Regions from separate parts of the Rhizobium sp. CB3060 genome, predicted to be linked through region 2. Evidence: predicted binding sites of a transcription regulator. Region 2 holds the regulator's gene; the other holds the start of a gene.

Region 1 (3,415 bases), 1.4 Mb from region 2:
GGTTGTTCCGGGAGACGCCACCGTCAAGGCGAGCCTCGCGACCATCGCCGTCGCGCTGGCCGGCATCCTCTTCGTCATCGCCGCCGCCTTGCGCCTGGGCGGCATTACCGGCTTCATCTCGCGCCCGGTGTTGCGCGGCTTTGCCCTGGGACTGGCGATTACCATCATCCTGCATCAGCTCCCGATTCTCGTCGGCGTCCCCGTGCAGGGCTCGAATATCTTCAGCTATGCCGGCGCGCTGTTGGCGGCAATTCCTAGGTGGAACATCGCAAGCGTTGCCGTCGGCATCGTGGCATTGGTCGCACTGCTATTGCTCAAGCGGCTGCCGGGCGTCCCCGGCGCCTTCCTCGTGCTCGCTGCCGGCATCCTCGCCTCTTCTGCCTTTGGCCTCGACGGCCATGGTGTCGCGTTGGTCGGGACGATCGAGGTCCTGCCGCAATGGCCTTCGCTTCCCGATGCCGGCTGGCCCGCTTATTCGCGGCTGGTGCAATTTACCGTGCCGCTGGTGCTCATTCTCTTTGCCGAATCCTGGGGTACGATGCGGGCCTTGGCGCTGCGCTACGGCGATGCTCTGGAGGTCAATCGCGAGTTGGGGGCGTTGGGCTTTGCCAATATCGCCAGCGCCGTCGTCCAGGGCATGCCTGTCGGCGCCGGTTTTTCCGCAGGTTTCGCCAGTGAGGCGGCAGGGGCCAAGACGCGGGCCACCGCCGTCTTTGCCGCCATCGGCCTTGCCATTCTGATCGCCTGCGCCGGGCCGCTGGTGGCGCGGCTGCCGGAGCCGGTGCTTGCCGCCGTGGTGATTGCGGCCCTCACGCATGCGCTCGACCCCGGCCCGATCCTTCGACTGCGGCGGCTTCATCGTGATTTCTATGTCGCGCTCGGTGCCGCGGCTGGCGTACTGATCTTCGGCGTCCTCAACGGCATGCTGCTGGCGATCGTACTTTCGCTCGTCGCAATGATGCATCGATTGGCATCCCCCTATGTCGCCCGCCTCGGACGGCTGGGAGGCAGCCATAATTTCGTCGACGTCAGCCGCCACCCGGAGGCGATAGAAACGCCCGGCATTGCGATCTGGCGTCCCGGCGAGCCGCTGTTTTTCGGAAATGCCGATATGATCCTTGGCGAGATTCTGATGCGCAGCCGCGCCGAAACGGGACTGAAGGCCGTGGTGCTGAGTCTGGAGGAAAGCTTCGATCTCGACAGCTCCGCGCTCGACGCTTTGATGGAATTCGACAATGCCATGCGCATTGCCGGCATCCGCGTGCAATTCGCGCGTGCTCATGATAAAGCCCGCGACCTCATGGCCGCTGCCGGAATGACCGATCTCGAAAATCGCTGCAGCTTCAGCGTTGACGACGCGGCCGCGGTGGTTGCACCGGCGGTGGGGAACGGCTGACCTCTGTAGCCGGCTTAGTTCAGCAGCCAGTAGCAAAGATGCTCGTGCCTGCCTTCCCCCTGGAGGCTATGGACCAGCACAAAATCCCGGACGGTCCACCCTACGGGTTCGTCAAGCACGACTTCCGGAATCAATTGACCCCGATATAGCAAGGTCATATGCGGCTCAAATTCCCTTCTATCGTTATTTGCAAAGCCGGTGAACCGCATTGCGTCATCCAGTTCTTGACGCAGCGCTTTCAGTTCCGCATTTCCTTCCTTGCACCATAGGACAAGGGGGCGATTGTCGCCATTACCGAAGCTGACGGCTCGATCGAAAACCACTTGGAATGATGGCTTCCTGACGGTCGACGCCGCTTGCATTGCCGCAAATGCGATCTCATGCGGTGGCTCATGCATGCCGGCGTAGGAGCCCAACTGGTAAAGCGTAATATGAAACAGATCCGAGGGGCGCGGCTTTGCGAAGAAACGGTATTGCCGATGCAGATCGCTTGCTAATTTGGCACTTGACGAAGCAACCTCCCGATCAGGCAGTACAGCAAAATAAAGACCAGCCGAATGCATCGGATCGGCTTCAGATTTCCTGACTCGTGATCCTCCGCCAAGATTGAGCGAAAGCTGTGCGTTGTTCTTCATGAGATCGCTTCAAAGCCAGCCGGCCTTGCCTCGTGCTGTTCTTGCTGAGCGCTGATATCCTACGGTCGCCTAGTCTTAAAATCAAGAACAAATAGAGAACAAATTGAAGTGGCCGCAATTGGCCGGGAAGATCGGATATTTCATCGCATCCCTCGATTTGGAAAAAGCACCGAATAAAACTGCCCTTCGATTGTTCACCGCAGGTCAGGGCATTTTGGCCCGCTCTCAACAAGGGAATGACCTCACATGTTGATCAAAACCATCTTCTCCGCCGTTCTTTTCGCCTTCATCGGTCTCGGCGTCTCCGCCTGCTCCACCACCGGCTCCGGCGGCGGCATGACGCAGAATTCGGCTCCGGCCGGCGGAGGGTATTGATAAGCTCCCAAGCTGGGTGGGAAGTGGTGTGGCGGATGTTGCCGTCGCAGCATCGGCATCGCTTCCTTCACTCCGCAAAATGTTGGCAACAATCGGCCTGCGCAAGAATCGGGTTGAATTCGGGTGCCAGAGGCACGATTTTCATGGCAAGTGGAAACACGGAGACTTTGCCATGAGCGAGACAAGGCAACATTATCTGATCTTCGAAACCGTCGGTGGTTTCTGTGGGATTGCGTGGAACGACATCGGTGTCACTCGCTTCCAATTGCCGACGAAAAGCGCTGAGGCGACCGAGCGCCTCATGCTTCGCCGTTTGCCAAATGCACGACCTAGCGCGCCGACGCCCGATGTCGCCGATGCGGTTGCCGCCGTAAAGCGTTATTTCGCTGGCGAAACAATCGATTTCTCCGGCGTGAAACTGGATCTCAGCGAGCAGGACGATTTCTTCAAGCAGATCTATGCCGCAGCGAGGCAGGTAGGGTGGGGGCACACCACCACCTATGGCGCGCTAGCCAAACAGCTCGGCGCCGGTCCGGAAGCGGCGCGCGACGTCGGCCAGGCCATGGCCAAGAACCCCGTGGCGCTGATCATTCCCTGCCACCGCGTCTTGGCCGCCGGCGGCAAGATAGGCGGCTTCTCCGCGCCCGGCGGTTCGACCGCCAAGGCTCGCATGCTGGAACTGGAAGGCGTCCAGCTCGCGCCGCCGAAGCCCGTGCAGCAATCCCTGGGTTTCTGAACGTTGGTCGTGTGCATAACGCGCCCGGAGGGTCACGCGTCCGTGGATGCGGCCGCATCTCCGGCGATGGCCCGAGCCGTTCCGGGCTGAGGACGCAGCAGCAGATAGAACGCGGCGACATGCGTGATCATCAATAGAGGCACATAGATGATCGGGATTGCGTAGGTGGCGCCCAACTGTCCGGCGAACCCGGGAAGGTCGAATTGGGTGCCATTATAGTAGTCGACGATGAGGTCGACTGTCCCCACAACATTGAAGGCAATGGTGAACAGC
Region 2 (3,415 bases):
CTCATACTGTCGCCTTCGCAGGCGCTCGGACCAAGTTTTCAGATGTCTTACGCCGCGACCCTGGCGTTGGTGTCCGGCTATTCGCTCTGGGCGAGGAGGCCGCATCGGGAGAGCGTTCTCTCCCGGTTCCGGGTCATGCGTCCGCTGCTCTTCGTTTCCCGTTTCTTCGGAAGCATATTGTCGACCTCTTTTATAGGCGGCGCATCGACGGCAATCTTCTCGATAGAACATTTTCACCGGTTGGCGACATATGGCCTCGTTGCCAATCTGGCGGCTATGCCGGTCGTCTCCTTTGTCGTCATGCCGTTTGGCATGGCGGCGACGCTACTGATGCCATTTGGCGTTGATGCCCCTTTCTGGCAGATAACCGGCTGGGGACTTGATGTCGTCATCGTCATTGCCAAAACGGTTGCCGCCTGGGGCGGTAATATTCCCTTCGGCCGGCTGCCGGTCTGGCTGTTCCCGACGGTCATAGCCGGCTTCTTGCTGATGACCTTGCTGAGAACATGGCTGCGACATGCAGGTGCGCTCTTGATCACCGGTTCGGTCGCAGTCGTGGCGCTCGGCCCCGGTGTCCTGAAGCCTGATCTCATGATCTCCGAGGACGGCACGCTGGTCGCCTTGTTGCGCAACGGTGCGTTGACGACAAACCGCGAAAAACCGCCGGATTTCATCTTCGAGCAATGGCAAAGAGCATTGGCGATCACCGAGCAGCAACCGCCAACGATGCTTCCGCCGGATAGTCAGCTCCCCAAAATCAGCAAATCAGACAAGCATCGTCGCCTGAATTCCGAAGAACAGAGCGCCGTTCGAAAGGCGATGGATGCGGCATTAGACGCGGCCGGGCCGGGCGGTTTCGCCTGCCAAAAAGGTGCATGGTGCGTGGCAATGCTGGATAATGGCGACATGCTTGTCACCATTGAAGATGCCGCCTATCTCGCTCCGGCCTGCGACACGGCCAATATCGTCATCACCTCCGTACGGCTGCGTCTTGATCGCTGCCGCTCTGGCGCCACGCTCTTCACAGGTGCAACATTGCGCCGCACAGGGTCCATCGAAATGAGCCTTAGCACCGATAAACCGATAATGACGGCAGCGTTTGAAAACCTTTCGCGGCCATGGAGCCTGCATCGCTCCTACGACTGGCGAACAGACACTTTTGGCGCGCCGCTCAAGCCGGCGTCACCGGTCAGTGATAGCGGCGAATGAGACCGACGAGCTTGCCTTGTACCTTCACTCGATCCGGCCCAAAGATGCGGGTTTCGTAAGCAGGGTTTGCCGCTTCAAGCGCGATCGAGGCTCCCTTGCGGCGGAAGCGCTTCAATGTCGCCTCTTCATCATCGACGAGAGCGACGACGATGTCGCCGGGATTGGCGGTCGTGGCGTTGCGGATGATGACGGTATCGCCGTCAAAGATGCCGGCATCGATCATGGAGTCGCCCTTGACCTCCAGCGCATAATGCTCGCCGGAGCCGAGCATGTCGGCGGGAACGGTGATGTCGTGAGTATTGTTCTGGATGGCCGAGATCGGAACGCCGGCGGCAATGCGGCCCATGACGGGTACCGAAACCGAACTGTTGTTGTCCTCACTCACCGGCTTGGTGGGTGCGGGCGGCGGCACAAGTTGCGGCTTGCCAAGGCTACCCTCGATGACGCTTGGCGAAAAGCCGCGGCGAGGCTGCAGGCTCGGGCTATAGGCCTCCGGTAGCTTGATGACCTCCAGCGCCCGGGCCCGGTTCGGCAGGCGACGGATGAAGCCGCGTTCTTCCAAAGCCGTGATGAGACGGTGAATACCGGATTTGGACGCAAGGTCCAGCGCATCTTTCATCTCGTCGAAAGATGGCGGAACACCGGACTCCTTCATTCGTTCGTGAATGAAGAGAAGCAGTTCCTGCTGCTTGCGCGTCAACATCGTTTTGAACCTCGGGACTGAGAAGGTGTCGTGAAACAAATCCAGAACGGACACTATATGTTCCATATGTGTTCCGCAAGCCCTTAAATTTCGGTGAACATTTTGTAGGTGCATCAAATAAATGGGAACATAACAGGTCCCGGGCAGATGACTTTTTTCCCGGCACCTTCAAACTAAATAGCAGAAATATATGCGGAATCGGGCGAAGCAAAATTTCGGACGATCCCAAAACGGATTATCTCCAAGGCGGCGAAAAGCCATGTTCTTCGTTCTATAAGCTCTTTGGAGGACGACACTCTCCGAACCATGGAGAGCAAGCTATGGATCTGACTGGGAATCCGGATTTCTGAGGGGCCGGGATTGGTGCCATCCGTAGTAATATTCGATGGGATATCAATAGGTTGAACTTTTCCTCGAACTCCCGTGCCGGTGCTCGAGCAAGGTACGGTCGTTGGCGATCTGCCTTAGCATGCTGCGCCCGGCCAGAATCATCTCGACGAGAAAGGCCACAAAGGCGCCCATGAGTGCGAAGACGGCAAGGCCAAAGAGCCAGAGCAGCAATTGCTCGCGAAATTGCTGTCGAATTGCACCGCCCATGAGGCCGAGCGTCGCAAGGCATGTGAACACGCCCGATGCCGTGCCGAGCAGAACTGCGATCTCCAGCGCCAATGTTCGCCGTCGCAGATAATAGAGCTGCAGCAACCGCGTTTCATCCGGGTCCTCAGAGGTCACCCGTTCGAAAAGGCTGTTGACCCGGTCGGAGACGCGGGCGAGCCTGGCCGAGAAGACATTGAGGCACCCGGCGGTGCCCGCCAGCAGAAAGACCGGTGTCAGCGCTATTTGAATAACGTGCGCGGCAATAGACGTCAGATGGTCATTCAGCACATTGGATCTCCTTTCTGTCCAACGTCATCCGGTATCGGCTCCAGGGTTGTCGCCTTGCCAAAGAGGGCGCGGAGATGAGGCTGGTGACTGATCTCGCGCGAACGTTCAGGTCGGCGGCGCTGCCGATTGCGTCATTTGCTCAGCGATCTTCTTTCTCTGCAGTGTCATGGCTGCGATCGCGGCATCGGATTTTTCCTCGCCACCCACCTGCACTGTCGGCTGAGCGAAGTCGATGCCGTTTTCCATGAAGGCGTCGCGGATCATGGTATAGGCCTGGCGCCGTATGTAGGTTTGCCGACCGGGGAGGGCGGTAAAAGCAAAGCTCAGTTCGATACCGAAGTCGCCAATTTGCTCCACCCCCTTCATTTTCAGGGTCTCAAGAATCTGCGGTCCGATTTCCGGATCTTCTTTCAACTGCTCTCCGATTTGCTTGACGATCCTTTTCGCCTTGGCGACGTCGGTATTGAACGGAACCCGTAGCAGGAATTTATCGATCGCCCAGTCGCGGCTCATGTTCTGAACGGCGCCGAGTTCGCCGAAGGGAACTGTGAACACCGGACCATGATGATGTCGAAGCCTGACGGAACGCAGGCTGAACGATTCCACGGTTCCCTTGTA

The links. The regulator LexA, encoded in region 2, represses DNA repair genes until DNA is damaged. The targets are predictions, from matches to a motif close to TGTTCNNNNTGTGTTCNG.
Region 1: a site for LexA is predicted at 2,115-2,132, ahead of N2601_RS19180 (2'-5' RNA ligase family protein). Genes of this name have one in related genera too.

Annotation. Positions count from the first base shown of each region.
Region 1 covers NZ_CP104158.1:3,988,579-3,991,993, forward strand. The annotation lists gene N2601_RS19175 (SulP family inorganic anion transporter) at 1-1,396, shown strand, start outside; gene N2601_RS19180 (2'-5' RNA ligase family protein) at 1,411-2,031, opposite strand; gene N2601_RS19185 (hypothetical protein) at 2,278-2,406, shown strand; gene N2601_RS19190 (methylated-DNA--[protein]-cysteine S-methyltransferase) at 2,579-3,142, shown strand; gene N2601_RS19195 (hypothetical protein) at 3,175-3,415, opposite strand, start outside.
Region 2 covers NZ_CP104158.1:1,284,417-1,287,831, forward strand. The annotation lists gene N2601_RS06365 (ComEC/Rec2 family competence protein) at 1-1,209, shown strand, start outside; gene lexA (transcriptional repressor LexA) at 1,190-1,912, opposite strand; gene N2601_RS06375 (DUF2721 domain-containing protein) at 2,306-2,797, opposite strand; gene N2601_RS06380 (mechanosensitive ion channel family protein) at 2,903-3,415, opposite strand, start outside.